Regions from separate parts of the Paenibacillus sp. FSL K6-1318 genome, predicted to be linked through region 1. Evidence: riboswitches for the same ligand, from Rfam matches in the RefSeq annotation. Region 1 holds a riboswitch; each other region holds the start of a gene.
The links. A riboswitch is a leader RNA that binds a small molecule or an ion and turns the genes downstream of it on or off. The one in region 1 is predicted to bind thiamine pyrophosphate.
Positions count from the first base shown of each region.

Region 2: it holds a riboswitch for thiamine pyrophosphate, as region 1 does, so the genes downstream of both, NYE45_RS02210 (ABC transporter substrate-binding protein) here and NYE45_RS04365 (ABC transporter ATP-binding protein) in region 1, are expected to answer to the same signal.
Region 3: it holds a riboswitch for thiamine pyrophosphate, as region 1 does, so the genes downstream of both, NYE45_RS17110 (thiamine phosphate synthase) here and NYE45_RS04365 (ABC transporter ATP-binding protein) in region 1, are expected to answer to the same signal.
Region 4: it holds a riboswitch for thiamine pyrophosphate, as region 1 does, so the genes downstream of both, thiC (phosphomethylpyrimidine synthase ThiC) here and NYE45_RS04365 (ABC transporter ATP-binding protein) in region 1, are expected to answer to the same signal.

Region 1 covers NZ_CP150270.1:984,909-990,795, forward strand. Annotated here, with positions in the region: gene thiM (hydroxyethylthiazole kinase) at 1-114, opposite strand, end outside; gene NYE45_RS04355 (ABC transporter substrate-binding protein) at 687-1,760, opposite strand; gene NYE45_RS04360 (ABC transporter permease) at 1,803-2,627, opposite strand; gene NYE45_RS04365 (ABC transporter ATP-binding protein) at 2,614-3,381, opposite strand; TPP riboswitch at 3,540-3,642, opposite strand; partial or broken gene NYE45_RS04370 (arabinose transporter permease) at 3,909-4,127, shown strand; gene NYE45_RS04375 (radical SAM/SPASM domain-containing protein) at 4,268-5,143, shown strand; gene NYE45_RS04380 (pectate lyase) at 5,471-5,887, shown strand, end outside.
Region 2 covers NZ_CP150270.1:454,807-460,693, forward strand. Annotated here, with positions in the region: gene NYE45_RS02195 (ABC transporter ATP-binding protein) at 1-297, opposite strand, end outside; gene NYE45_RS02200 (ABC transporter permease) at 335-1,093, opposite strand; gene NYE45_RS02205 (thiamine-binding protein) at 1,093-1,383, opposite strand; gene NYE45_RS02210 (ABC transporter substrate-binding protein) at 1,599-2,639, opposite strand; TPP riboswitch at 2,949-3,061, opposite strand; gene NYE45_RS02215 (VOC family protein) at 3,222-3,608, opposite strand; gene NYE45_RS02220 (hypothetical protein) at 3,907-4,341, shown strand; gene NYE45_RS02225 (MFS transporter) at 4,765-5,887, opposite strand, start outside.
Region 3 covers NZ_CP150270.1:3,906,227-3,912,113, reverse strand. Annotated here, with positions in the region: gene NYE45_RS17130 (hypothetical protein) at 1-328, shown strand, start outside; gene NYE45_RS17125 (hypothetical protein) at 325-876, shown strand; gene NYE45_RS17120 (hypothetical protein) at 863-1,846, shown strand; gene NYE45_RS17115 (ABC-F family ATP-binding cassette domain-containing protein) at 1,984-3,534, shown strand; TPP riboswitch at 3,610-3,719, shown strand; gene NYE45_RS17110 (thiamine phosphate synthase) at 3,944-4,606, shown strand; gene thiO (glycine oxidase ThiO) at 4,624-5,790, shown strand; gene thiS (sulfur carrier protein ThiS) at 5,787-5,887, shown strand, end outside.
Region 4 covers NZ_CP150270.1:720,258-726,144, forward strand. Annotated here, with positions in the region: gene NYE45_RS03345 (alpha/beta hydrolase) at 1-574, opposite strand, end outside; gene NYE45_RS03350 (IclR family transcriptional regulator) at 935-1,678, shown strand; TPP riboswitch at 1,827-1,940, shown strand; gene thiC (phosphomethylpyrimidine synthase ThiC) at 2,363-4,147, shown strand; gene NYE45_RS03360 (aspartate/glutamate racemase family protein) at 4,485-5,174, opposite strand; gene NYE45_RS03365 (hypothetical protein) at 5,352-5,519, opposite strand.

The DNA of each region.
Region 1 (5,887 bases):
AAAGGGGGACGCACCAAGTGCGAGCAGGCCATTGGCTGTAAAGGGAGCAACGACAAGGTTGGTGATATTGTGTACCAGCGGATTTTGCGTACGAACACGTTCCAAATAAGACATATAATTTCCTCCTTGTTTTGAAGTAACCCCATCGGCGGAAGGCCGATATCTGGAGTCACTCAGCAGAATAATAGGATATGAGTCTCCTTGTTGAGTAGGGGCGCAGAGTGTAACAACAGCCAGATACATTAATGCGGGATAAGCAGAAATCTAAAATCTAAATCAATTTCATAACTCACTAAAAATGGATTTTTGTAACTGGATATAGACAAATTGAATCATTTTGATCGATATCTCGCCTTGATTGAAATAGCTAAAAGGTGGATCAACATTAAATGTAAATTCGCAGATAGGCAACAGTACAAATACGAAACAGTAAAAAACGAAACGATACATAATCTAGAAAGTGAACTGAAGGTATTTCTCCAAACTCAGGCTAGAGATACGGTGATGGACGTTTAGCTCCCAAACTAGTGTCTTGAAGTCAAGGCTGTCGATACCCAACTGATCGGGGCGTGAAGGTCACACGATGTTTTAAAGAACACAGGACGTCTTATATGGTTGTCAGACCCTCCTTTTGAAATGTAAGGAACTTCAGTCACTTTGTCTTGATTGCCTTCGCACGCCTTTACTTACTCTCCTTGCAGATTAATAAAAGCATCCTCGGCTTTCACCGATTCAGGAATCAATTCAGTTGCCACGAGCCATGCACGTACATTCTCCCACGACGCCATTTCCTGCCGACCAAACGGTTGACCTTCTTCATTCATGAGTGGCAGTAGAATCGCCAGGCTTTTGGTTTCGATCTCCGGGTCAAGTGGAGACGTTTCATTCTCATGAGTGAGCAGAATATTCAAGGCTTCTTCTGGATGCTCCGTTACATAGTTCTGTCCTTCCTGGATTGCTTTGACGAATCGGGTAAGCTGGTCTTTTTTCGCTTCAATGCCAGCTTCACTTGCGGTCAGGACCAGTTCATAATAATCAGGCACGCCATAATCGACGGGGTTAATGGATTTCATGGCATGTCCTTCGTTCTCCAAAATCAATTGTTCATGGTTAATAAAACCTCCCATAATAGCATCCGCCTGTCCGGAAGCCAGCGAAGGAATCAGATCGAACCCAACGTCGACCAGATTTATGTTGTCGGGATTGCCGCCATCCTTGCTGATCATCGTGCGTACCATCGCCTCATACAGCGGAATCGAAGAATAACCGACAGTTTTTCCTTCAAGATCTTTGGGTGAACTTACGTTGCCATTCGCTTCGATCAACAGATGCACAAGCGGGTGGCGAACAACAGCAGCAATGGAACGTACAGGAATGTTCTCACCACGCGCGAGCAAGATTTGGGGCTGGTAGCTTAGAGCCAGATCAATTTTTCCGGCAGCAACAAGTTTGAGTGAATCATTGGTATCCGCAGGCATCTGAATTTCGACATCCAGACCTTGGTCTGCAAAGTATCCTTTTTCCTGAGCCACATAGATGAAGGAGTGTACTGCATTCGGGTACCAGTCGAGCATGATGGACAGTTTATCTTTGGCGTGTGATGTTGGTTCGGTTGCAGACGGATCTGTTTGCTGTGCATTAGTTGCAGAATCTGTTGTTGGCGTATTTTGGCTGGTATTCGTGGTGCTGCATCCGCTAACGATCAGCAAAAGGCTAATGAGCATGATGGGAAACAGGGAGTATATACCTTTGTTATTCATAAATGAAGGTCCTCATTTCATCGTTTTGTTTACCTCTAATTTTTATCCAACTTTTCTTTTACTTTCATGCCGCCGTATGCTAAACCGTTTCTCTAGCCAGGCAATCAATACAAACAAAACGATTCCCAGCAGGGATAACAGCAGAATAGCGGCAAACATCGCATCTGTGTTCATGTTGCTGGACATGCGGCGGCTGAAGTATCCGAGCCCTTTGCTGCCACCAAGCCATTCGCCGATCGTTGCACCAACCACGCAGTACACCACAGACATCTTTAGCCCGGAGAAAAAAGAAGGAAGTGCCAGTGGAACCTGGAGTTTGCGAAAAATATCCCATTTGTTGGCGCCCATGGTGAGCAGCAGTTCACGCTGTTCCGGATCGCCTTGGCGGAGTCCATCGTAGGTACTGACCACAATGGGGAAGAACGCGATCAGGAATACCACGGCGACTTTGCTCCACAGCGTGTAACCAAACCACAGGATGAACACGGGAGACAAGGCAATCAGCGGGATGGTCTGACTGATTACGATGAAGGGATATATGGCCTTCTCAATCGATCGGTTCATATGCATGCCTGTCGCCAGCATAATGCCGGTCACTATGGACAAGCCAAAACCAACAAGAACCTCCATAAAGGTAGCAGGCAGATGTATGCTCAGCAGCAGACGCCGATGCTCAATTAGTGAGCTTGCGATGGCCGTGGGTGCAGGAATGATGAAGGAGGGCACCCATCCCATACGCACAATCGTTTCCCAGATCGCCAGTAAAGAGAGCATGAGCAGAATAAACAAACCATATTGGGAAAACGACCTCGATATCCACTTCAAACACCACGTCCGGATGCTAACCTTACCTCTATCGCTTCGCATGTAATTGTTCCTCCAGTTGTCGTCTCATCCGCACGAGAGCAGGTTCGTAGATCATGTCCGAATGCCTTGGGCGTGGCAAAGGAACCGTCATATCCCGTAGCTGCTGACCTTGTCCCCCTGGAGTTAACAGAATGATACGGTCACTTAACAGCAGGGCTTCTTCAATGTCATGTGTAATGAACAGCACGGTTTGTCCAAAGTCCTCCCACAGCTCCAACAACCAGCGATGCATTTCTCGTTTGGTTAAGGCGTCGAGTGCACCGAAGGGTTCATCCAGCAACATGAGCTGCCCGCCTGTAAGCAAGGTACGCAGCAGTGCCACCCGCTGCCGCATGCCGCCGGATAACTCGTTCGGATAGGCCTGCTCATAACCGGACAACCCGAACTTTACCAATCCTGCGATGATATCGGCTCGTAGTTTGTCCTTGTCCTGACGGCCTGGTGCCAGCTCGGCAGGCAGCATGCAGTTCTCCATGACGGTACGCCAGGATAACAGCAGATCTTTCTGCGGCATATAGGCGACACGTCCCAGCCGTTGTCCGTGCGGTACATCAGCAATATCGATGGTGCCGACGGTTGGCTCATGCAAGCCTGCGAGCAGCTTGAAGAGTGTGCTTTTACCTGATCCGCTGGAGCCAATGAGCGAGACAAATTCTCCTTGTTGAACCTGAAGCGACACATTGGCGAGCACGGGGGAATCCTTTTTTTCGGGAAAAGCGAAGCTAACGTTCTCAATGGTTACATGGTTATTCATCTGATCCTCACCCCCTTGATGCCAGACTGCTGGACTAACAACGGTATCCTGTGCTCTGCAAAAGAAACAAAAAAGACCCACCCATTTCCGGAGAAATGAGTGGGTCTGTAAGTTAAATCCGCAATTTATCTTCACATACATGAAAAAATTCCGCTTACTAAAAGGCCGCTCCACTTCCCTCCGCTGGTATGATCCAGATCAGGTTCAAAGGGTCCGAATAGTCATATTCGTCTCAGCCGCAGGGCTCCCCTAGTGCAAAAGTTCAAGATATACAGTTGTGTGTTCAGCATATATCACTTGAACATGAACTGTAAAGAGGCAGCATGATGGATTTCTTGAGATGAGCGTGGAGGCACATCCGGGGAGTGAGGTTGTAATCATACAAATTTCAGTTGGAAATGATGATTTCATCGACCTGTAATTATTTGTAAAATGAGATATTGAATAGAACATGGAGAGGTTCCAAGCTCAAACCAATCACAATCTATGTGGTGACGTTTACTTTGTATGGCGGATATGCTGCGATGAACAGTTGGAATAACTTTCTCTGGCCACTCGTGGTGCTTCGGACAACGGAACAATTTACTTTGCCGATCGGACTCGCGTCTTTCGTATCGCCACTGGGCAATCATTACGAAGAACTAATCGCTGGAGCCGTGCTTGCCATTGTACCGATTCTGATTCTGTTCCTGTTCTTCCAGCGCTTTTTTATCTCAGGACTCACGGTTGGCGGGGTCAAAGGATAATGGCATAAATCTTTAAACCCGTAAACAGTTCAACAATTTACCTGGGCTCCCTAACCCGATATAATAGTGGTGGCGCATATTGGCCGGATCACAAATGCAGGTGGGATTGTTCTCCCTCCGAAGCAGAATGGGGACCCGAGTTGAAAACGTTCAAAAAAGTATATATTGAGATCACGAGTATCTGCAATCTGGCGTGCAGTTTTTGTCCGCAGACACAGCGTGCCAAAGGATTCATCGACCCTGAAGTCTTCAACAATATACTGGATCAAGTTAAACCACATACCAACCATATTTATCTACATGTCAAAGGTGAACCCTTGTTGCATCCCAAAATAGATCTGCTGCTCGATTCCGCACATGCGAAGGGACTCAAGGTGAACATTACCACGAATGGTACACTGCTGCCCAAGACTCAGCATAAATTGCTTGGCAAACCGGCGCTGCGGCAGATGAATTTCTCCCTGCACAGCTTCGATGGGCATGAAGGTTCAACTGACCGTGACGGGTACCTGAGCAATATTCTGTCTTTTGTACACGAGGCCGTTAAGCACAATGTCATCATTTCATTCCGGCTGTGGAATCTGACGCAGGATAACTTCACGAATGCTCAGATGAATCGAAATCGGGAGACTCTTGAAGTACTGGAACGTGAATTCAATCTGGACTTCCGTATTGAGGAAAAAGTAGTTCCAGGCAGCGGGGTCAAAATTGCCCCGAATGTATACCTGAATCAGGACCATGAGTTCCAGTGGCCAAGTCTGGATGCACCCGAAGATGACGGCAAAGGCTTTTGCCATGCGCTTCGCGGTCAGGCAGCTGTACTTGTAGACGGAACGGTGGTTCCATGCTGTCTCGATGGCGAGGGTGTCATTAATCTCGGTAACGTGCACGAGAAGTCATTCTCGGAGATTATTGAGGGTGAGCGAGCGAACAATCTGGTATATGGTTTCTCCAAGCGCGAAGCTGTGGAAGAGTTGTGTCGAAAGTGCGGGTATCGTCAGCGGTTTGGAGCCTAGAATATATTAGTGAGTATACTTAACTCTCTATAAGATCACGTTGTCTGTAACAGATGATGTGGTCTTTGTTGTGTTATTGAGGTTGTAAATAGAGCATATCCGAAGTTGATATCAGTACATCACAAGTAGACACGATACCGCAAAACATGCTGAAACATCAGGTTCTATGCTGGAAAATGATTACGTGACCTAATGATTATTCTCGTAACATTCCTTTATTTGGTAGGATCAGGGTAGGTTCTGAAAACAGAGATTTCTCTCTTAGTTTATATGAAGACAAGTCTCTGCTTGAACCCATTCAATCCAAATAAGGGAGGATGTTTATTCATGAAAAAGATGTTGACGGTATTGTTGTCGGTTGGTCTGCTTGCTTCTGCATTTGGTGCAATTCCGGTGTCTGCAGCTCCCGAGATCGTGAAGACAACGATTATTGTTCCTAAAGGAACGACGTATGATGGGAAAGGCAAAAGTGTTGCTGCAGATCCCAAAACATTAGGAGATGGCAGCCAGGCCGAGAACCAGAAGCCTATTTTCCGATTAGAAGCAGGAGCTACGTTAAAAAATGTTGTGATTGAAGCACCAGCTGCGGATGGCGTGCACTGTTATGGCAACTGCAATATTGAGAATGTAACCTGGAAGGATGTCGGTGAGGATGCGCTCACGCTGAAATCCGCAGGGACTGTAAATATCACGGGTGGTGCAGCGTACAAGGCCTATGACAAAGTGTTCCAGATGAATGCATCT
Region 2 (5,887 bases), 530 kb from region 1:
CAGCAGACCACCGATGATATGGAACAGGGTGCTTTTGCCGCAGCCAGAAGGTCCAACGATAGCGACAAACTCACCTTGCTCCACAGTCAGGGACAGGCCGTTCAGAACCGATAACCTGCTCCGTCGTTCGCGGAATGATGCATGAACATTAACAACGTCCAGTGCAGGTGGAACCAGAGCAGGAGTAGCATTGGCAGGTTGATCAGGGGTAGCCGAGTGAAACTTTTCACCATGCTTGGGCTCCATTACGCTTGCTCCTCCTCTAGGCAGGACTTGTGCGTCCTGTTGCCGATTCATATGATCATCACTTCCTAATATACAGATTACATCTTTACTACCGCTTCTGTGGCCGCCAGCGCACGAGCAGCTTCTCCAGTAGCGCAATGAGCAGGAAGAGCAGCAAGCTGAGCGCGACAATAATCATGATTGCCACGAATAGACGATCGGTGCGATAAGCCGACTTTTGCAGCATCATATAATAACCAATACCCTTGTCTGCACCAATCCATTCGGCAATGATGGCACCCATCACGCTATAGGTAGCGGCGATTTTGACACCGGAGAACACGGATGGCAGCGCATGGGGAAGCTCCAGCTTCCAGAAGATCTGGCGACGTTTCGCACCAGCCATGCGCATATAGTTCATCATCGCCGCGTCGGTACGGGTCAAGCCGTCCATGGCCGCCACTGCGACAGGGAAGAAGCAGACTAGGATGATGGTAATCAGCTTGGGCAACAGCCCGAATCCGAACCAGATCAATAGGAGCGGCGCCAGCGCGATGGTCGGGATATTTTGACTAAGAATAAGTAAAGGATACAAGGCTGACTTGAGAAAAGGGACCAAATGCAGCACCATCGCAATCAGCAATCCGACCGCTGTGCCAGCCGCGAATCCGATCAGCGTTAACTGAATGGTTGCGGAGGCATGCATGCCAAGTCGCTCGGCCTGGGATGCCGCTTGGCGGGCGATATCGGACGGTGCTGGCAGCATCCATTTCTCAATATGGAACAGGGAGACAGCTCCCTGCCATATTGCTATAAAGAGAATAACCGCCACAAAGGGCGGCCATACACTTTTGAAATAGGCATGCATTAGCGATATTTCTCCGTCAGGGTGTCCATACTGAAGCCGGTTGGGCTATGGGCGATTTTGATCTGAGAGATGATGCTTGGGCTGCCAGCCTCCACGAGTACCTCGTGCATTTTACGGACAACCTCGAGCAGTTCCTCCAGTTCCCCCTCCATCGTGGTGTCGAGCGCGTTCACCTGATACTTCAGGCCAGATTGCTGAATGACTTCAATGGCGCGATCTACGTAAGGATAAGAATTCTCGCCATTTGGCGTTTTCGGAATAACCTGAATGCTAAGTAGTGTGCTTGCCATGAGAGATCACGGCTCCTTTCGTGATAAATTGCATGAATTGAACCAGGTTTACACTTATCACTCCGATTGCAGTACCCTCTTCCGATCACTGTTATCCCCAGATTTCTTGAATCCATTTTCAATGGGGAAATCCGGGATAAAGGCGAACACTTCGCTTCTTCAGATGGGTTCTGCACTCTTCGTTCTTGTGTAAAAAAGTTAAACTTAAGCAATTTTTATTGGGGTAAAAACTCGTTCGTATATGCTTTGCTCACATCGATCTGTTCATCCAGCAGTTTTTTGCTAAACATCCAGTCAGTGTAGTTCTGCCACACTTCCTGTTTTTGTTCACCCCAACGCGGGGCGTCATCCGTGTACTTTGGACTAAGCCATTTCTGGCTTGCCAGCACCAATTCCTTGTCCAGATCCGGTACAGCTTTGATCAGAATGTTCGCTGCGTCTTCGGGATGATCAATCGCGTATTGATATCCTTCGGAGGTGGCTTTCAGGAATGCTTTCACCAGCTCAGGATCGTTCTGAATCGTCTGCTCGTTCGTTACGAGGACAGGCGTGTAGTAATCCAGTGCATCTGAATAATCCTTCACATATAACATGTCGATCGGTTCTCCGCGCAGTTCGGCTTCAATCCCCGTCCAAGCGTAGAAAATCCACGCAAAATCAATGTCCCGTTTTATTGCGGTGAAAAAGTCAGCGTCACCCATGTTAATGTTTTTCACTTTGGATACATCAGCTCCGTCGCCTTCCATAATGGATTGCATCACGGCTTCTTCAACAGGGGAGCCCCAACCGCCATAAGTTTTACCCTCGAAATCTTTCGGTGATTTAATATTCCGATCCGCCGGAGCAGCGAACCCGGATGTATTATGCTGAATAACTGCTGCAATGGAGACGAGTGGAACACCCTGTGTGCGGGCTTGAGTTACACTCTCCTGATAACTTACGCCAAAAGGCACTTCATTTGATGCAACCATCGTATCCGCGCCACCAGCACCTGGTTGTACAATCTCCACGTTCAAGCCTTCGGCCTTATAAAAACCTTGATCCACGGCCGCATACAGGCCGGTATGATTCGTATTTGGTGTCCAGTCGAGCACCACTTTAATATCTTTCAGGGCGGCAGTGTCACCTTCGTTGCTGCTTTCCGCATTCTTGCTGCCGTTCTGTTCTGCCGGGGCAGCTTCTTTGCCGCCACATGCGGCCACCGTCACCAGTAGTACGCATAAGAGCAACAGTCCCATTGTTTTACGCCAATTCATCTTTGATTCTCTCCTTCGGTATGTCCGGCCGATTGGCACGGGGTACTCCTTGGCTTCATATCCAATCATCTTGCATAAATCGACAGATTTATACCAGTTGAGATCCGGATGACGTTATTTTTGAACGTAAGTAAAACGTCCATCGATGTCATTCAAGGAAGCCAGACCGCGTTTAGCGGCAGTTTTTCTTGCAATATCAGAAAGGCGATGCTTCCAAACGTATACTTTCCGATAGTAACAAAAAAAGCGCCCCGTATTCCGGGACGCGTGCAGGCGTTAGAGAGGTGGCGTTCAGCCATAGGGCTGTGCCATTTCGATATACTCCGATTCCTACGCTGGCATGATCCAGATCAGGTCTAAGGGTTAGTATCTTGGTGGGATACACTCTCAGCCGGCCAATTCCGACTCCCCTGGGAAACTATGAAGTTACGGGCATTACTAGGTGTAATTATAGGCCAGCCGGTGGAACGTGTCCAGTCAGGAACTGGATAGCGTGCGGTCCGAGTAGAGCATTCCATCCATTAAAGGATTTACACAGGTCACTATTGAACCGATCTAATTGTCCACACACTGCTGATGTACTTAACGTTGGAAGAATTCGATCCATTCTCTCTCCGGACCATAGATGAAGAAGTAACGGTAACCGTTAGGCAGTGTGATGATTTCTCCATCGATAAATTCGGCTTCGGTGGCTTGGATGCGTTTGTATTCAGAATCAAGGTCATCCACATGGATGGCAAAATGGTGCACAGTTCCTTCGGCAGGCAGCTTGTCGCTGTACCCTTGAATTAACTCAATCTCTGTCTCGTTACTTCCATTGAAGCCGAGGAAGGCAAGCTGAATGACGCCGTTTGTATGTGTCACGCGGTCTTTCAGTTCCAATCCGACAACCTCCGTATAGAAAAGGAGTGTGGTATCCAGATCACGAACGGCAATGCCGACGTGGTCGATGCGCTTTTGAAAACTCATCGTAGTAATCCCCCTTATGATCCGTTAATGTAACCGGAAAATGTTACCTGACATATTAAGGAGTATGATAGATTTATAAAACCTAGTTGTCAAGTGGGGATTGTTCATATCTACACGTGTGAAATTCAGCTGGAGTAACCATCCAATTATTATGTAGTTCACAGAATGTTCACTTATGTGGAGGCTTTCCTCATCTCTATAATTACGAAGATAAACAGAGAGGATGAGAGAATTGCCAATAAGCAAGAAGGAACAAATTATTTTCGGATTAATGATGTGTATAGGGATGGTAATAGTCATGATGTTCTTCAATCTATGGCACAGTGGGTTACTCGGTAAGATGTCCCCGCTTGAGATACTGCTTCAATTCATATTATGTTTTGTCATCGCGTTTCTGGTGGAGTCTTTCATTGTTGGCCCTGTGGCGAGAAAGATTGCATTCTCCTTGCCCTTCGACAAGTCCAACAAGATTTTGGGTGTGCTCGTCATGTCATTTTTCATGGTGATTGGCATGGTTCTGATCATGTCCATGTATGGAATGATTTCAGCGTATCTTGCAGACCAATTAGGTGGGGGTTCCATATTCTGTACCTATCTTCAGACGATCGCTCGCAACTTCAGCCTGGCGCTTCCATATCAGTTAATCATTCTGGGACCACTCGTGCGATATGTATTCGGTAAATTCATCAAGGACAACGGGCCTGTATTGCCTGCCGTTAACAAAAGTGTGTGATTCAACGGGGTCCAGAGTATTTCCTGGGCAATCTTGTGCAAATGAATAGATCATATTCTCACTTTTAATGAAAGGTGATCAGAGAGGCAAAGATAGGGCACTTGCCACCATTATTGCAGCCCTAACGAATCTAGAACACCTTATTAGGCCGGTTTTTAAGGAATGAAAAATCTAACGAATTTCAGCGGCGTTATTAGGTTAAGAAACTGCAACGAGATCTTGATTTGAAGCTAATTACCTACAATAACGTCTCTAGGATTCGTTAGATTTCAAACATACAGAAATGGAGATGAATAGCGTGTGTCAAGTTCGTTAGAACAGAGTAACGATACAAAAAAATGTCCACCGTCAAGTCATGACAGTAGACATTTCATTTTTTTAATAGGTAATTCTAATTCTCAGAACTGGATTGATGCATAACTGTTAAGTTGCTGGATCGACCATATGTTTGTTCTGCCATTGATACGTGATTACGCTAATGACAAGCAGGCCAACTGCAAAGATCGCAAGCATCCATGCAGACTGATTAACCGCCAGATGATCAAGACTCCACCCCGTCGTCAAAGGCAGAATGGCACCGCCAACCCCGCCTGAGGCAATCAAAATGCTGGGTGTGGATTCTTCTGTTCCGGGCAGCAGTTTACTGGCGAAGACAAGGGCAATGGAGAAAATGCCTGACATCGCAAGTCCAAGTAGCAAGATGATGAGAAACGCAGACCAGATCTGGTTCGTAAATGGAAATACCATTAACAAAAGAACAGACGCGAGACAACTGTACAGGACATAGACGCGGTATTGGAATTTCTCTGCGATATACCCGGCGAAGAGTCGTCCCACGGACATGGCAATCCAGAAACAGGTAACACTAAGCGCTGCTCCGGCTTCCTTCATGTTCATTTTCTCAATCAGGATCGCTGGCATGAAGTTCGCAAGACTCATCTCCGTGCCAACGTATAGGAAGAAGAACAGGACGAATAGTACTAGCAGAGTCAGGTTACGTCCGCGATAGGTTGGGCCGGATGAACTGGCAGGTGCGGGGTGCATCTCACCCGATGTCCCAGCAGAGTGCGTATGTACCGAAGCATGATTTGAACCTCGTCGATCCAGCACCTGGTCTAGCTCACCGAATGATCCTTTCGCCCAGAATATAAAGGTTAGTGCTGCGCAGATCGCAACAACGAGAAAGGAGAGGCGCCAGTATCCAGCAGCAATCAGACCGCTGGCAATGAGCGGCATGACCATCGCCCCGATTCCGAATAACACTTCCAGTCGACTCATGGCAACAGCTGTATTGTCTTTGATTGCAGCGATGATAATGGTGCCAATGACAGCTTCAACCATTCCGAATCCGAAGCCGGCTGCGGGTGCGATGACGAACATCCAGCCCCACGGTGGCAACAGCATGTAGGATAATTCTGCAATACAGAGCAACGCTGTGGCGATTAACAGGCCTCCCCGTTTACCAAAGCGTCTGTTCAGCCATGGAGATAACAATACACCACCCAGGAATCCTGCAAATTGAGCGAAGATCAGCGTTCCGCCATGG
Region 3 (5,887 bases), 2.9 Mb from region 1:
CGGGCAACAGAATGTTAAGATTTTATCAGTAGCTCTGAACGACCGAGTACAGACAACAGCAGGTATGGAAGGTCGGCTGACAACAACACTGCATACCACTAATCCGGATCAGTATAGTGGTGCGGAAGTATTTCATACCGTTAGGCTGATGACAGGCACAGGAATTCCTGTGGAGGTAGATGGAACTTCGTATGTGATCGATCCACTTGTGAGCAAAACAGCGACGATTCCTGTCCGGCTCGATGCTACCTACAGACCTGAGTTTATCCGAAATGAAACTGGAGAACTGCTCAAGATTGTTTTTTGGAAGGAGGCCAGTGTGAATTGATTAATGCCGCATCCAAGCTGCTTGCCGTATTGCTCGCAGTCCTTCTGCTCTATGTGTACCCAGCTGCTGAAACAGCTGATCGGCAGGATGATATAGCACGTATGACGGCTGCTCATAATGTAACACGTTTTGTAGATGCAGTCCGAACGAAAGGATATATTTCACCTCCAATGTTGGCTGAGTTTGAGGAGCAACTGGCTCAGACGGGCAATGTGTATGAGCTGTCGATGGAACATTTACATAAGAAATATGTACCTAACTATACAGACCCGATGGACAATAACAGTTTTACCGGGACTTACGAGGTAGTACAGGATGGATATTATTCAGCTCAGATTCGAGAAAGACTATTCCCATCCTCAGGTGTGATGCCGGCTGATGATCCTGGTCGAAGATATACGTTGACAACAGGGGATTTTTTCACCGTGACGCTCCAAAATACAAATCGGACACCTTCCATGCTTATTCGTGAATGGTTGAGTGGTACGGCTCAGGCTTCAGCGGTATTTGTCACATACGGAGGTATGGTTCTCAATGAAGATTACTGAGCTTTCCATTGTATTCGTGCTGATCTTCTTTCCGCTCTTCTGGATCATCTCACTCCATACCCAAGATGCCGAAGAGGCTAACTATCTTGGACATCGATACAGATCTGTACTTCAAACCGCAGTCATGGATGCAGGTGCAGTGATGCATCAGAATGAGAAACAAAATGATGAAGCGGGTTATGATTCAACCAAGTTTGTCAAAGCGGACAAGGAGCTTGCCTTGATTACATTTACTCAGACGCTTGCTTTGAATATGGGGATTCAGGATGACCCCGTAGCTATTCGAAACATGTTTAATTACATTCCTGCCGTAGTTATTCTGGATTATGACGGCTATTATATGTTGTCCACAGAAACAGAGTTGACAGGTAACCGTGAAGATTCTTTCAGGCAAGTGTGGAGCCCCAAGAAACCTTATACATATTCAGATTCAAATGGTAGCAGTATTAACTTTACATTGGACGACTACGTATATGCCTACGATGCAAACGCAGGGAAATGGATTGAGGGATTTCAAAAAGAACTCGCATCTAGCTCTCAGATTCCTTTGCTTCAGAATACCGACGTATTTGAGCAAGTTAGACGAAGCCGAATTGTAAGCTCTGTGCAGGATGATCTGGCTGATGTGATTAACCGTCATAATGAGTTTGCCAGAAAGAATGGTATATCCTATACATTTACGATGCCCCTAATTGCACATGAAGATTGGTACAACTCCATTAATGATACAGGGATTATGGCTTTTATCCAGGGTATAGGTGTGGGTGACCAGAAGATCAACAACTACGCAATTGGTGGAGGCAGACTTGTGAAGAAAACGGCCATCGTAGGTGGGGGAGATCCCTTAACGGGTATCAAGTACTACTATCCCTCCACATGTGGTAATGGTTACCGTGCCGAAGAAGTGTTCACAGACGCAAGAGAAGCAGCTGCACAAGGCTATTTCGAATATAACTGCTCTAATCGTTAGGGGAGCTTGTATACAAAATCATGGAAGAGGTTCCTGAACTGTTTACATTACTTTCAGAAAAGACGGGACCTGTGCTAGAATAGGGTTTCGGAACAATAATAAAAGTAATGTCTAATAGATAGGAGCAACCTCATCTTATGAGTTTATTGTCAGTAGAGAACGTGAGTCACAATTTTGGAGATCGCACGTTATTTAAAAATGTATCGTTTCGCTTACTTGCCGGAGAGCGCGTAGGACTTGTGGGTGCCAATGGTGTAGGTAAATCGACACTAATGAACATCCTTACCGGTAAATTGCTTAAAGACAGTGGAAAAGTGGAATGGACACCTAAGGTCCGTTATGGATATCTGGATCAGCACACGAAGCTTACGCCAGGCAAAACCATACGTGACGTGCTTAAGGATGCATTCCTTCCGTTGCTTGAATTGGAAAAAGAAATGATGAATATTACGGACCAGATGGCAGATGCAGATCCAGATAAGCTGGAGCAGTTGCTGGAAGAGATGGGCGATATTCAGGAACAACTGGAACAGGGCGATTTTTATCTGATTGACGTAAAAGTGGAAGAGATGGCTAATGGTCTTGGTTTGTCTGCGATTGGTCTTGATCGGGATGTCGCAGCTCTAAGTGGTGGACAACGTACCAAGGTGCTTCTTGCCAAGCTTCTACTTGAGAAGCCTACAGCCCTTTTGCTGGATGAGCCTACCAACTATCTGGATGTAGAGCACATTGAATGGCTGTCACGTTACCTGAAGGACTATCCGCATGCGTTTCTTCTAATCTCCCATGATACGGAATTCATGAATGAAGTCGTAAATGTCATTTATCATTTGGAATTTGCCAAATTAACGCGATATGCAGCGAACTATAACAAGTTCCTCGAGATGGCTGATATGAATAAAGCCCAGCATATTGATGCATACGAGAAGCAGCAAGAGTACATCAAGAAGCAGGAAGACTTCATTCAGCGTAACAAGGCGCGTGCTTCAACTTCAGGTCGAGCGAAGAGCCGGGAGAAGCAATTGGACAAGATTGAACGTATTGATCGTCCGGATGAAGCGGCCAAACCAACATTCAAATTCAAGGATGCTCGCGCGAGTAGCAAAACGGTCTTTGAAGGCATTGATTTCGAAATCGGATATACGTATCCTTTGCTGCCTAAGATGACAATGACAATTGAACGTGGTGAGAAAATTGCCATCGTAGGTTGTAATGGTGTGGGTAAATCGACACTGCTGAAGACCATCCTTGGAAAAATATCTCCACTCAGTGGAAAGACTTTCTTGGGAGATTATCTCGAAACGGCTTATTTTGAGCAGGAAGTTCGTGCTGGGAATATCACGCCGATTGAGGATGTCTGGAATGAATTTTCACATTTGACCCAGAACGAAGTCCGGGGTCATCTTGCTCGCTGTGGGCTGAAAAATGAGCATATTACCCGTCCGCTTAACATGCTGAGTGGTGGAGAGCAAGCTAAGGTTCGTTTATGCAAGCTCTTGATGCGTGAAAGCAACTGGATTTTATTCGATGAGCCGACAAACCATCTGGATGTCACAGCCAAAGCTGAGTTGCAACGTGCTTTGCAAGAATTCAAGGGAACGGTGTTACTTGTATCTCATGAACCTGATTTCTACGAGGGTTGGGTCACGAAAACATGGAATGTCGAAGAATGGTCCGAGAAAAACTAGACAATTCAAGCAACGTTTAACAGAAATGAACGGTGACAAAAAAATCCGTCTATGGTAACATAGGCTACAACTTCATATGAACACTAGGGGGGCCGCACGATGCGGCTGAGATGGAAGAATGCGATTCCGGACCCTTTGCACCTGATCTGGATCATACCAGCGTAGGGAAGTGGCGCGCGCATTCAGTGAATGACGTGAGCAAACGAGAATTCGAATGAATGTCAATCGTCTGCTTAGCGAATTGAAACATGCAGTTCCGTGTATAAGTTATGGCTACAAGTTCCATAACTGTTTTGCACGAAATGAACTGTATGCATCAGTCAGTCATCTGGTCCAATAATTAATACGCAGCCACTCCCCTACGGGAGTGGCTTTTTTGTGTTTTAATACACTCCATGCATGGAAGGAGATGAACAGTACGGCAATTTCTCATGAGCATGTACACGGATCATTTGAGCTGCATGTTGTATCTACGGGGGATGGAGATCAAGCATCTTTTGTGAAAGCAGCGAAGGATATCTGGCCATGGGTGGATTACATCCACATTCGGGAGAAACAACTCTCGTGGCAAGAAAGGGTCGGTTGGGCTGAAAGTCTGTGTGGTGTTGGAGTTCCCTCTTGCCGGATCGTCATCAATGGTTCAGAGCTGAACTCGCAGAATGAAAACTACGGCGGTGTCCATTGGGGGCAAGAGGCTATACGTAACTACAACAATGATGGCATAAGCAATGTGCAGCGACTTCGTCTGGGTGTATCTGTTCATTCAATCGATGAGGCAAAAATCGCTGAAGAACGGGGAGTCGATTACCTTTTCTTCGGGCATGTCTACGCAACCAACAGTAAGCCGGATCTTGAACCAAGAGGATTAAATGCTCTTGCTGAAGTGTGCAGGGGTGTCTCCATTCCTGTCATTGCGATCGGGGGCATTGAACCGGGGAACATTCACGCGATTCGCTCCGCAGGGGCACGGGGAGCCGCCGTGATCTCGAATGTATGGGCGAGCGATTCACCGGATCGGGCCGCTGCATCTTTAAGGCAGGCTATCGTTGGTACAGAAAGTCTGAGCCGCTGAAACAAGGAGATGAGATGATGAATGAGATCGTCACTGATAGACCGGATAAGATTCATGCAGAAACGATTATTGTAGGTGGAGGCGTCGTTGGGTGCTCCATCGCATATGAGCTTGCTTCCCGTGGACAGGATGTACTGTTGGTAGAGCGTTCGGCGATTGCAGGAGGGACTTCTTGCGCAGCGGCTGGAATGCTAGCGGCAGACAGTGAGGATTTTGCCCATCCTTTGATGGCTAAGCTTGCCAGGCAGAGCAGACAGTTACTTCATGAGCAACAGATGCTGATGGCTACACTCAGCAAGGTAGAGGTTGGATTGCAACGCAAGGGATTCCTAACTCCTTTTCGTTCATACAGTGAATTAAGTAGTTACAAGGACAATCGGAAGTCCACGTTGTCTGCTGATGAGGTGTGGTGGGATCATTACGCTGTGCAACAGGAGGCATCGTGGCTTAACAGAGATACGTATGGAGCCTACTACAGGCCTTACGAGAGTGAGGTTCTTCCAGTCCATCTCACAAAGGCATATGCTGAATCCGCTCAAGCAATGGGAGCGAGGGTGATGGAGGGCATACAGGATATACGTGTGCAAGCAAATGAATACGGGGTGCAGGGAATCACCACATCGATCGGTGAGATGACATGCAGACATGTCGTTATAGCTGCTGGATTACAGAGCGAAGAATTGTTGAGACATATGAATCTGAGCTTGCCTGTGTGGTCGGTAAAAGGAGAAATAGCCGCCGTTCAGTTCTCAGCTGAACATGCAGGGTACAGGCCTGACAGGACGGTGTACGCAGAGGACATCTATATTGTTCCCAAAGCCAATGGAGAGGTTTGGCTCGGGGCAACCAGTCTGCCAGGCAGAACGGATCTGAATGTTTCTGTACAGGGTGTTCAGAAGCTGTTAACAGCGGCTACCCATTGGGTGCCTGGGATGAAAGAGGCACAATTTTTGCGAGCGTGGGCAGGCGTAAGGCCGACAACTCCGGATGGGCTGCCTTATATAGGCGCTTGCAAAAGTATATCGGGGCTATTCACCGCCTTTGGACATTACCGTAACGGTATCTTGCTCAGTGCGATAACAGGCAGACTAATCGCTGAATTGCTCGCGGGCAAAAGCTCAGAAGAGCTCGGAATTGAGGCGCTGAGCCCTGAGCGATTGAACAGAAAGGGAGTGGTGCAGTGAATATTATTGTTAATGGTCAACGGATGGAGATAGAAGACAGATTGAATCGTGTGGACAAACTGCTTCAATCTTTTGACCTGCAAGTCAAGACTGTAGT
Region 4 (5,887 bases), 260 kb from region 1:
CCGTACCGGCACCCATGGAGAAGCCCCAGACAACCAGTTCCTGTGCACCACGCTGCTTGGCAAACTGGATCGCGCCCAGCAATTGCTGTGACTCAGCTTTGCCACCTGTGGCTACAGCTTTGTTCACCTGGGAGGCGAAGCCATAATCGAACATCACCACGTTGAATCCGAGTTGATGGGCATAGTGGGCGAGATCATACATGGGTACCCATGTTTCTTCCCGGTTGGCACCATAGCCGTGACTGAAGATGATCGTTTTGCTCGCGGCATTGTCAGCCGGAATATACCATCCCTGCATCGTGCGGCTGCCATCTGCTGCCGGGAACGTGATGTCTTCATACTTCATGTTCTTGGCCTGCATCGGATTGGAGAAGACCGGCGCTACCGTTGGATTGGATAATACCCATGCGATATAACCATGCAGTGCAATAAAACAAAACAGTAGAAAAAATACAACGGAGAGCAGCAACGCTACGATAATATGTTTGAACCGAATCAGCCTCGGTGATAGCGAAGAGGGCAGATCGGACACTTTTGTTTGCAGCGGGGCTTCGCTCTGGGATGTTGGATACATGAATGCCCCTCCTTTGAAGTTCAGTTGAAGATAACAACGACATGAAAAGAGAATTCCGTCTATTTCAATAGCCTGCTTCAGAGCGATATCTTAATGTAATATATCTTTATCGTATGTTCCAATATAGTCAAAGTCAATTGATTGAGGGCATTTGTTACGCAATTGTTATATAGTTCTTAAGATATATGGGTAACATTACCTTAGTGTGCAAATTACAGGGGATTAAGTCTTATAAAAAGGAAAAATTTACACTTTGGCCTATTCTGAATTTGGCTCTTTTTGGTTTACAGATGAGACCGTTTCTCATATAATTTATGTAACCAAGTTTCATGTGATGAAACATGAGGAGGGCATTATGCCATGGAAGATCGTAAGTTAACCGTCCGGGCTGTGGAACGGGCGCTGGATATATTATTATGTTTTACCACACGCAGTGATCTGGGACTCACCGAGATTGCCAGTCAGATTGGGCTGCACAAAAGTACAGTGCATCGCTTGATGGCAACGCTGGAGGATCGAGGATTTGTGATCCGGGATGCGGCAACGGAGAAGTACCGACTTGGCATCCGAATCTGGGAACTGTCAGCTCATATGTCCCGCAGTGATGATCCGGCTATTCTATTGCTGCCTGCGATGGAGCGACTGAGAGATCGATTGGGGGAGACGGTAAGTCTGTACCTGCGAGATGGCAGTGAACGGATTCGGATTCAGGCGGTGCAAAGTGATCAGGCGATCCGCCGTGTCGCTCCCGTTGGTGTTAGACTCCCGTTGTCTGTGGGGGCTTCCAGCAAAGTCCTGATGGCTTTTGCCACGGACGAGGATCGTGAAGAGCTGATGAATGGACCGGAATGGCCAGTGTTTATTGATCCTGCGGTGTATTTGGCGCAGATGGGAGACATCCGGGATAACGGATATGCCACGAGTTATGAGGAGCGTGAGCCGGGGGCTGCCGCGGTATCGGTACCGATTATGGATCGCAGAGGTAATATAGCAGCTGCCCTCTCGGTATCGGGTCCTGTCAGTCGACTTTCACAGGAGACATTGCATGAATATGCGCCTGTATTAAAGGAAGCCGCTACGCAGATGGGCCTCATGTTATCCTGATGTTGATGTAAGGTTCGTCTCCAATGGAGTTGATCATTTGGAATATAAAGGTTGTTTTTATGTTCCGGTTGCGCTAATCTGTTATGGACGGCCCATCGGGGCCAGCTGCATTGAATATGAACGGCGGCATGTGTATGCTGCAACTTGTTAACGTTACTGGGGGAGTCCGAATTGTCCGGACTGAGACGGAATCGCATGAGATTCCGGACCCTTTGCACCTGATCTGGATCATACCAGCGTAGGGAAGTAATCGGCGATATGACCACAAACACCACATGATGTGACCCCTGTAGTCTCCGTAAGGAGCTGCATGAAGGTGCATTATTGGTGATGGACATTAAAAGTCGGTTCCTTCGGGGGCCGGCTTTTTTTATATACAGTGAACGGGCGATATAGAAGCGGATTCTAGGGCTCCTTTTTCAATAACCTGCGAAAGTGGGCTTGGATGATGAGAGAGAAGTCACCATAGATTCATGATCTGTGGCAGCCTCCGTCTGTTGTTAACTGTACATGAATGATGTCTCCTCTGGTCTGGTGTAGGATCGCTCTTTCTTCTCTGCATTGCGCATGATTTGGGACAGGTACGTAACCAAGCTAATGATGATACCAACCAAGCCAAGCGAATGAACACTAAGGAGGAGATGAGCGAACATGAGTAAAGGAAATCAAACGGGACAACAAGCGATGGAACAGGAACATAACGGTCAGCCGGTGGAAAAGGAAACAGGGACGACCGCACGGGTTCAGCCCTTTCCCGGTAGCCGCAAAGTCTACATTCAGGGCTCACGGCCGGACATTGCTGTTCCGGAGCGTGAGATAGCCCTTCATGACACGAATACTCCCCAAGGGGTGGAGCATAACGAACCGCTGCGTGTCTACGATACGAGCGGCCCCATGACCGATCCCGCATTTCATGCGGATATCCGTGCAGGTCTACCAGCACTGCGCACTCGTTGGATCACGGAGCGTGGCGATGTCGAGGCTTATCAAGGCCGTACGGTTAAACCGGAGGATAACGGACTGAAGCCCGGAGGGAAGAGAGCCGGCGCCGAAGAGTACCCTGGATTGCGTGGCAAACCGCTGCGAGCACAGCCAGGACGCTGCGTGACTCAGATGCATTATGCGAGGCAGGGAGTCATTACGGCAGAGATGGAGTTCGCCGCTATTCGTGAAGGCGTGGAACCGGAATTTGTACGGCAGGAGCTGGCGAGTGGACGGGCCATTCTGCCATCCAACATTAATCACCCGGAGAGTGAGCCGATGTTGATCGGTCGTCATTTTCACGTGAAGATCAATGCCAACATTGGTAATTCTGCCGTATCCTCTTCCATCGAGGAAGAGGTGGAGAAGATGACTTGGGCAGTACGCTGGGGATCGGATACGGTGATGGATCTGTCCACAGGCAAAAACATTCATACCACCCGGGAATGGATCATCCGCAATTCACCTGTGCCGATTGGCACGGTGCCGCTCTATCAGGCGCTGGAGAAGGTGAATGGCGAAGCGGAAGCGCTGACCTGGGAGTTGTACCGTGACACGCTCATTGAGCAGGCAGAGCAGGGCGTGGACTACTTTACGATTCATGCAGGCGTACTGCTGCGTTATATCCCGATGACGGCCAAGCGGATGACAGGCATAGTGTCTCGAGGCGGGTCCATTATGGCGGCATGGTGCCTTGCGCATCATCAGGAGAATTTTTTGTACACCCATTTTGAAGAAATCTGCAAGATTATGAAAAGGTATGATGTGGCATTTTCACTGGGAGATGGACTTCGTCCAGGCAGTATCTACGATGCCAACGATGAAGCGCAGATGGCGGAACTGGCTACGCTCGGGGAACTGACGCAGATCGCGTGGAAGCATGATGTGCAGGTGATGATCGAAGGTCCGGGGCACGTGCCGATGCATAAGATCAAGGAGAATGTGGACTTGCAGATGGAGATATGTAAAGAGGCACCGTTCTATACGCTGGGGCCGCTAACGACTGACATTGCGCCAGGATACGATCACATCACGTCCGCCATTGGGGCGGCCATGATTGGCTGGTTCGGCACGTCCATGCTCTGTTATGTTACGCCTAAAGAACATCTGGGCCTGCCCAACAAGGATGATGTGCGCGAAGGGGTTATCGCCTACAAGATCGCTGCTCATGCCGCCGATCTGGCGAAAGGCCATCCACGTGCTCAGCGCCGGGATGATGCATTGTCCAAGGCACGCTTCGAGTTCCGCTGGCGTGACCAGTTCAACCTGTCACTGGACCCTGAACGTGCGATGTCCTACCATGATGAGACACTGCCAGCAGAAGGGGCCAAAGAAGCTCATTTCTGCTCGATGTGCGGTCCGAAGTTCTGTAGCATGCGCATTACGCAGGACATTCGTACCTTTGCGGCGGACAAAGGATTGTCCGAGAATGAGGCTGTAGCAGCGGGCATGCAGGAAAAGGCCGAGGAATATCGGACACGCTCCTAGGCGTCATTACAGCGTAAGCTGGGCAGTCTGATATAGAGATAAAGCCGTTCTTCTCTGAAATGACAGAGAGGGACGGCTTGTTTTGATTCTGTGACATGATTGTATTTTAAACTAGGCTAGCGCTCTCCAGGTTCTTCAGAATTAGCTTTATAATTGTTCCGGGTCCATATCTTATACAGAATGCCTGCGATAACAAATAGGAGGGCGTCACTGAGTTTAGGAGCTCCTCCATATAGAAATGCAGAGCAGGCAAAACCCACTATGAACAGTACAATAATATAGAGGAAACGCATATTAGTTCACCTCGTTAATTAATGGTGTTTGTCAGTAAGTGATTTCATTGCGGAGTCACGCCCAAATTCTTCTCCAAATACGTTGCAAGCGATGCCAGCGGGCTATGGATTGGAATACCGCGATCTACTGTAACCTGTGCAGCGGCGGGAGCCATAGACAGTTGGGCTGCCACTACCGTTTTACCCGGATACTGCTCAGCAATCTGCTGTAAGCCTTCTCGTACCGCTTCGAGATACCCTTGCTGATCTCCACGCATAATCAACTCAAATGTCCCAGGGATGCACACCGCTTCCGTCTGAGAGGTTTTGGGAACGTGTAGTTGCCCATTCGCATCCTCCTGCTCTAACGCCTGGTTCACCCGTGCCATCGTGCCTTCAATGGTTGCCGGGTTGGTGAACACGATGATGTACTCTCCCGGTACTCGCCGCATCTCCTGCAATAGCGGATCATCTATGCCAATCACCGGCACTGGGACCTGTTTTGCTTCTTGCTCCAATACTGTCGCAAACAAAGTGCAAGTGACCAGAATGGCATCTGCATGACACTCGGCGATCCAGTGGAGCGTCTGAGCTACTTTCTCGTGAATGACGACATCGGAAAAGTCAGCGTCATGTTTAAGACGGTCCAGACCTGGATCGACGTAATGGACCAATTCAACTTCATAAGGAGCAAGCGTCTCTTCAATTAAAGCGATGTTGGAATAATGAGCGTGAAAACAACCAATGGTGATCATGTGCTGAGTCCCCTTTTACAGTTCGTATATGTCATGGATCCTTTAGATATTTAAACCATTATAGAAACATGACTGAGGACTGTACAGTCGTTTATTGCTCAACGCCAATAACCGCCCTTCCGCCAAGCTGCGGAAAGACGGTTGATAACCGAACTCGAATACGGTCAGGTGTCCATTTTATCGAAGGGAAGGAGAAGCATTCTTCTTCGCCATTTTTTGCTGTAAAATTTCATGAAAGGATAGACCTTGAGTGTTCTCATTCTCCTTTTTAGGAGCAGTGGTCGCCGTGTTGCGCGGATATTGGTGATGGTACGGGATCATTTGCTGAATAGGCATGCGGATCATCTTGGTTCCTCCTTTGATGCATTTTTTTGAATTATGTATTTCGACTGGTTATGTTGCCAGGTGCGCATATAGGTACATATGACTTGTTAGACGAAATAGATGACTTTAGAATGTAATTCCAATTGGATTGTAGTGATTTTACCCGGTTTTAAGGAGATGTAAACGTTTTTAGGGAAATTCAGGAACAAAGGACCTGATTTGAGAGGTTTGATATGGGAGGATCGAATTGGTTGTTATGTGAATAGTCCCAATTTTAAGGAAGTCAATGGTACCCGCATATGAGGCATATTGTCTGGTTGAATAGGTAGGTTACGTGCTAACTAACTTGGTACTATAGGCGGTTGTATCGTTCTATCTAAGAACTTGAC